DNA from 2 places in the Kitasatospora sp. NPDC087271 genome. Region 2 is predicted to be linked to the other one. Evidence: riboswitches for the same ligand, from Rfam matches in the RefSeq annotation. Region 2 holds a riboswitch; the other holds the start of a gene.
What was found. Region 2 has a riboswitch for cyclic di-AMP ahead of ACIO9K_RS00085 (transglycosylase family protein). Riboswitches for the same ligand answer to the same signal wherever they lie in the genome.

Region 1: linked by a shared signal. The riboswitch ahead of ACIO9K_RS10030 (transglycosylase family protein) and the one ahead of ACIO9K_RS00085 (transglycosylase family protein) in region 2 are both predicted to bind cyclic di-AMP.

The regions. Positions count from the first base shown of each region.
Region 1 covers NZ_JBIUYQ010000004.1:274,134-277,677, reverse strand. Annotated here, with positions in the region: gene eno (phosphopyruvate hydratase) at 1-408, opposite strand, end outside; gene ACIO9K_RS10030 (transglycosylase family protein) at 676-1,593, opposite strand; cyclic di-AMP (ydaO/yuaA leader) riboswitch at 1,599-1,766, opposite strand; gene ACIO9K_RS10025 (cytochrome P450) at 1,977-3,272, opposite strand.
Region 2 covers NZ_JBIUYQ010000001.1:14,033-17,576, forward strand. Annotated here, with positions in the region: gene ACIO9K_RS00075 (DUF397 domain-containing protein) at 1-238, opposite strand, end outside; gene ACIO9K_RS00080 (hypothetical protein) at 798-1,769, shown strand; cyclic di-AMP (ydaO/yuaA leader) riboswitch at 2,201-2,361, shown strand; gene ACIO9K_RS00085 (transglycosylase family protein) at 2,348-3,544, shown strand, end outside.

The sequences.
Region 1 (3,544 bases), on a different contig from region 2:
GCCGCCCAGGTAGCGGAACAGCGGCAGGTCGCTGGCCTCGGAGGCGGCGTGCGCCACGGCCAGCGAGACGCCCAGGATCGCGTTGGCGCCGAGCGAGGACTTGTCCGGGGTGGCGTCCAGGTCGAGCATGGCCTGGTCGATCAGGCGCTGCTCGGTGGCGTCGTAGCCGACCAGCTCCGGGCCGATCTGCTCGATGACGGCCAGGACGGCCTTCTCCACGCCCTTGCCGAAGTAGCGGTTCTTGTCACCGTCGCGCAGCTCGAGCGCCTCGAAGGCGCCGGTGGAGGCACCCGACGGGACAGCGGCACGGCCGGTGCTGCCGTCGTCGAGGCCGACCTCGACCTCGACCGTGGGGTTGCCACGCGAGTCGAGGATCTCACGGGCTACGACGACATCGATGGACGGCACGAGGCATCTCCTTGCGGAAGCAGGGTCCGGCTGACGTTGGGTGCTGCCGGCGGGACGATTGCGGAGTCGTTACGACCAGAGCCTAACCGCCCCGGCCCCCGGGGCCGCGCTGGCCTCGGTCCCGTCTCAGCGTGTGGCCCGGCTACCCACCGGTAGTTCACCTGCTTGCCCGATCGAAGCGGGCGAATACGGGGGAATGCGGGCGAAGGGGGACGGGTCCCGTCCCCCTTCGCCCGCAGGGCGCGGGCCGTTCAGGGCCCGGGCCGCTCAGCCGAGGTGCAGCACCTGGCCGGGCATGATCAGGTTGGGGTTGCCGCCGACGGTGCCGCGGTTGCCGTCGTACACCGACTGCCAGCCGCCGGACACGCCCTGGGCGGCGGCGATCGTCGACAGCGTGTCGCCGGCCCGGACGGTGTAGTCGTGACCGCCCTGCGCGGCGGCGGGCTGCGCGGCCGGGGCGGACTGCGCGGGCTGCGCGGCGCGGGGCGCGTACTGCGGCTGGGCGGCGGGCTGGCCCGCGTACTGCTGGTAGACGCTCTGGTGGCTGGTCCAGTACCAGGCGCCGTTGTTCTGGTACCAGTACACCTTCGCGTCGGCATCCCAGCCGGCCTTGCCGGAGAAGCCCTGGGTCTGCGGCTGCGTCTGCTGCGGGGCCTGCTGGACGGGCTGCTGGGCGGCCGGCTTCGGGGCGGCCTGCTTGACCGGCTGCTGGGCGGGCTTCGGGGCCTGCGCCTGCTGGGTCGGCTTGGCGGCGGACTGCTTGGCGGGCTTGGCGTCCGTGGAGGTGTCCACGGAGGCCGGGGCGCCGCCCTTGCTCAGGCCGGCCTTCTGGGAGCAGACCGGCCAGGCGCCCGGGCCCTGCGAGGCCAGCACCTTCTCGGCGACCGAGATCTGCTGCGCCTTGCTGGCCTGGTTGGCCTGCGGGGCGTAGGAGGTGCCGCCGTACGCCTTCCAGGTGCTGGGCGTGAACTGCAGGCCGCCGGAGAAGCCGTTGCCGGTGTTGATGCTCCAGTTGCCGCCGCTCTCGCACTGGGCGACGGCGTCCCAGGTGGAGGCCGGGGCGGCGGAGGCGCCGGTGGCGGTGAGGAGCGGCATCGCGAGTCCGACGCCGGCCACACCGGCGACGGCGATGGCCTTCTCGGTCTGGGTGCGACGGCGGTGGCGGCCGGTTCCAACGAACAGCATGAAGAGGTCCCTCTCCGCACGCCTGCGAGGTGAGCTGTCGGGTTCGGACCGGGAGGTGGCCCGGCCGCCGAAAGCGGAAACGATTCCGCTCGGGCGGCTTCACCCCAAGCCGTCGGGGAACGGCAACAAACCTGGTTCCCCCGCCCCTGCCCAGGGTCTGGTCGGTTTCCCGTGACGCGGCGGGCAGGATTCGGCGTTCCGCGCACGAGGTCCGCAGCTGCGAACTCCAGGGAGAGTAGACAGATCATCAGACCAATAACAAGCTCATATCACCGATATCACACACAAATTACGGCGCGTGGTCAATCGCCTACCAACGGCGGCGGTATGTCCGGATTAATGCGGGTTCAGACCTGGCTCCACGGGCCGCCGGAGACATGCCGTCAGCGTGTCGGGGCGGCGGTCGGCGTGACCGGCGGCGCGTGCGGAGAGCGGGTCTCCGGAGTGAATTCGACCGGGAGTTCCCGCAGGCCGCGCATGATCAGGCCGCCCCTCCAGCGCAGGTTCTCCGGGTTTTCCGCGAGCCGCAGGTCCGGCAGCCGGGAAAGCAGCGTGGCCAGTGCGCTCCGCCCCTCCAGGCGGGCCAGCGGGGCGCCGATGCAGTAGTGGATCCCGTGGCCGAAACCCAGGTGCGGATTGTCCGTGCGGGCCAGGTCCAGGGTGTTCTCGTCCGCGAACCTGGCCGGATCGCGATCCGCCGCGGCCAGCACCACCAGCACCGGATCGCCCACCGGGATGTCCACCCCGCCGATCGACAGCGGCCGCGTCGCGAAACGCCACGTCGCCATCTCCACCGGCCCGTCGTAGCGCAGGAGTTCCTCGATCCCGGTCTCCAGCAGCGCCGTCTCGCCGCGCACCACCGACTCCTGCAGCAGCCTGCGCTGCTCCGGGTTGCGCAGCAGCGCGTACGTGCCGTTGCCGATCAGGTTGACGGTCGTCTCGAACCCCGCGAACAGGAGGATGAACGCCATCGCGGCGGCCTCGTTCTCGTTCAGGTGCTCGCCGTGGTCGCTCGCCCGGATCAGGCCCGAGATCAAGTCATCACCCGGATCCGCCCGCTTGCGGTGGATCAGCTCCAGCAGGTACGCCCGCATCCGCTTCACCGCCCGCCCCACGCCTCCGCGTTGGCCGCCGCCGTGCCGGATCATCATCCCGGCCCAGTCCCGGAAGTCGTCCTGGTCCTCGGCCGGCACGCCCAGCAGGTCGCAGATCGCGTAGATGGGGAGCGGGAACGCGAACTCGTGGATCAGGTCCGCCGAACCGCGCTGCGCGAAGCCGTCGATCAGCCGGTCCGTGAGCTGCTGCACCCGCGGCTCGAACTCCGCCACCCGGCGCGGCGTGAACGCCTTCGACACCAGCCGGCGCAGCCGGGTGTGGTCCGGCGGGTCGATGTTCAGCAGATGCGTCATCAAGTCCGCCTGGCGCTCCCCCGGAATTCCCACCCGCCCGGTGCGGTGCGCCTGCTCGCTGTGGTGCGCCGGGTTCTTCGACAGCCGGCCGTCCGCCAGCGCCTGCCGCGCGTCCGCGTAGCGGGTCACCAGCCAGGCCTCCACCCCGCTCGGCAGCGTCGTGCGGTGAACCGGGGCGTGCTCGCGCAACCAGGCGTAGGCGGGGTACGGATCGGTGGCGAACTCCCAGGTGAAGAGCTGCGGGGCGGCGGGATCGGGCTGCACTGGCATGCGTCGACCGTATCCGGTGGGTCGGGGCCGCACCGCCTCCGGCGGACGCGACCGGCGGGGCCGGATCGTCGACACCCGGCGGACGGCCCGTCAACGCTCCGTGGACGCCCCGTGGACGGTCCGTGGACAGCTCTTGGACAGCTCTTGGCCGGGTGGCGGGCGTGACCCTGGTCACCTGAGGGGTAATCCCTGTTGCGGAGGGTCAGGACCTGCCTACGATCCTCCGCAGAAATCGTGGGCGCCGGTGCGGTGTCGCCCACAGGGAGGAGCAG
Region 2 (3,544 bases):
CGTCCTTGGCCCCCAGCAGCAGGGCGGCGATCTCGGCCCGGGTGTAGATGAGCGCCGGACCTTCCGGGAAGCGCGAGTTGCGCATCGCCACATCGCCCCCCGGCAGGGCCGCGAACTCGACGCAGTTCCCCTGGGAGTTGCTGTGCAGGCTCTTCTGCCAGACAACCCCCTTGAGGTCGGCGGCCGCCATCCCGTTGTAGGTGTCGTACGAGCCGTACGTGTCCTGCGAGTCGTGCATAGAAATCTCCCGAAGAGCTCCGGAGTGGTCGTCCAGCGCGGCGCTCCCGGCACCCGCCGAACGAACGGACCGGCCCCGTACCGGCCCGGCACAACGCCTCACTTGACGCGATGATAGCTGCTGTGCACGTGCATCAGCACGGGACATTGCAGGTGCACGAGGCCTTTCACCGGCAGTTCTGAACTCTTCACGGACCCTTCTCCTGACGGTACGTAAACGGACATAGCCGAGTGAATCGCCAGATTCTCGATAACCGGCCGTGAGCGGCTCCCCGCTGAATGTTGATCTTCAGGCGCCCGGAGTCGCGCCTTCGTGACCCTCCGTCAGGCGACCTCCTGGCTGTGAGACATCTCACGCGCCACAGAAGCAACTCGACGCCCCGTCGGACACGTCAGGGCAACCAGCGGTGATCGCTCGAAGGCTGGGTGAGATATGTCCGGATTGCGGGCAAACCGCCCGGACGGACACGACGGGAGCGCGGCGCACCCGCCATGACCACGTGAAACTCGAACGGCAGCCGAATGCAGGCCTGACGGGCCGATGTCCTACGATCTCCGGCATGAGCACCGCAGCCATCCCGGGCGCGCCACTGCCCGTCCGCACTCCAGGCTCCCGTGCGCGGGGGCGCCACCGTCGCCCCGAGCGCCCCGAGATCCCGGCCGGATCCCCGGCCCTGGTGCTCGCCGTGCCCGCGACCGCCGGGCCCGAGTCCCGCTCGGTCGTCGAGGAGCTGCTGTCGATCGTCCGCAGCGAGCAGAGCGGCATCCAGACCGCCGTCGGCTACCTCCCGGGCGAAGCCGCCCAGGGCGCCGACAGCGACGACCGCACCGTCGCCGAACTGCTGGCCATGGCCGCCGAGGCCGGCCTGCCCGCGCCGGTCCTGGTGCCGCTGGTACCCGGCCCGCACGGATTCCTGACCGAACTCCACGCCCTCGCCGCCGAGTACGGAGCCCCCGTCACCGACGTGCTCGGCCCGCACCCGCTGCTCGCCGAGGCCGTGCACGTGCGCCTGTCCGAGGCCGGCCTGGCGCGTGCCGACCGGGCCCGGCTGTTCGCCATCGCGACCGCCGCGGACGGCGTCGTGCTGACCACCGTCGGCGGCGAGGAGGCCGCCGCCGCGGCCGGCATCACCGGTGTCCTGCTGGCGGCCCGGCTGGCCGTCCCGGTCGTGCCCGCCGCGCTCGACGTGCCGGGCTCGGTCGCCGCGGCCGTCAACCACCTCAAGGAGACCGGCTCCCAGCGCCCGGCGCTGGCCCCGCTGGTGATCGGGCCGGAGGCCGACTCCGAGCTGCTCGCCACGGCCGCCGAGGAGACCGGCTGCCCGTCCGCGGCGCCGCTGGGCGCCTACCCCACGGTCGGCCAGCTGATCGCCTCCACCTACCTGGCCGCGCTGCCGGCGCCCTCCCCCGAGGCCCTGGCGCAGGCCGAGGCCGAGGCGGCGGAGGCCGCCGAGGGCACCTACGCCGACCACTCCGGCCGGGGCGGTCACGCCGCTCACGCCGCCGCCGAGGAGTCGGCCGGCCAGCAGTAGCGGTCACCGCACGCGGGAAGGGCCCGGAACGGCTACGTTCCGGGCCCTTCCCGCTTGTCCCGTAAGGGAGTTAAAGAACGAATAGGTGCGATGTCTGTTCTGTCCATATTTGTTCACCATCGCTCGACACATCCCCCGACGACCACAGTGCGGACACGCCGCCCTCCCGACGGACGGGCCCCCGGGCGACCCGACCCACCGTCACCCGCCTCCTGAAGCGCAGACAGTTGCGCGCACCCTTCGCGGGGTTGCCGGAAATCGGTCATTTCCGATCATGAAAAGCGAGGGGAACGACCGTTCTCGTCAAACCGTGATGCGCGTCACAGGTGTTTGCAGTTTGAACTTAAGTCTGCTTAACGTGCTCCCCGTTCGTGGCCACACGAACCCAGTTCATCCGCGACGCCGAGTCCTGCCGTCGGATGTCCTGGCAGCGCGAAAACGCACCACGGCAGGAGCGGGGGACCCACAGGTAAGTCGCCCCGGACCGTTCCCCGGAACGATCCAGGGCTAGGGGTGAAGCCGCGCCCACAGCGCGGCCGGGCAACTCCAGCCCGAATCCGACAGCTCACCTCGCAGGCGTGGGAGAGGACTGCGTCTTCATGCTGCCCACCAACGGCACCCGTCTGTCCAGTCGTACCCGACGCGTGATCGCCGCCGTCGGCGTCGCGGGCGTCGGCCTCACCATCCCCTGCCTCACCTCCGGCACCGCCTCCGCCGCCTCCGTCGCCACCTGGGACAAGGTCGCCCAGTGCGAGAGCACCGGCAACTGGAGCATCAACACCGGCAACGGCTTCTACGGCGGACTGCAGTTCACCTCCAGCACCTGGGCCGCCTTCGGCGGCACCGCCTACGCCCCCCAGGCCAACCAGGCCACCAAGGACCAGCAGATCGCCGTCGCCGAGAAGGTCCTCGCCTCGCAGGGCCCCGGCGCCTGGCCCGTGTGCTCGGTCCAGGCCGGCCTGACCAAGGGCGGCGCCCCGGCCGCCGTCGACACCTCGGCCGGTTCGACCACCGGCTCGGCTGCCGGTTCGACCGCCACCAAGCCCGCCGCGAAGCCGGCCGCCCCGGCCGCGAAGCCCGCGCAGACCCCGGCCCCGGCCGCGAAGCCCGCCAAGCCGGCCGCACCGGCCCAGGACCAGGCGCAGGCCCCCGCCGACTCCACCAACGGCACCTCGGCCCAGAAGGGCCAGAGCCAGGCCCGGAACAGCGCCCAGCCCCAGGCCGACGACTACACCGTCGCCTCCGGCGACTGGCTGTCCTCGATCGCCGACAAGCACAACCTCCAGGGCGGCTGGCAGCGGCTGTACGAACTCAACCGCGGCACCCTGACCGAGGGTCCGGACAGCATCTACCCGGGCCAGCGCCTCTCGTTCAAGGACGGCGGCCAGGCCCAGCAGTCGGCTCAGGCCGACCGGTCCGGCTCCGGCTCGTCGGCCACGTCCGGCTCGGACTTCACCTGGTTCGACCGCTCGCAGAAGTCCGGCCAGACCTCCAACGGCGCTGCCGCGAACGCCAAGCCGGCCGCCCAACCCCAGGCCCAGGCCACCAAGCCGGCCTCCAAGCCGGCCGCCCAGACTCAGACCCCGGCTCAGACCCCGGCCGCCACCGGCAGCATGGCCGCCGCGGTCTCCTTCGCCCAGTCGAAGGTCGGCCAGGCGTACGTCTACGGCGGCACCGGCAACGGCGGCTGGGACTGCTCCGGCCTGACCCAGGCCGCGCTGCGCGCCGCGGGCGTCTCCGTCCCGCGCGTCGCCGCCGACCAGGCCGCCGCCAGC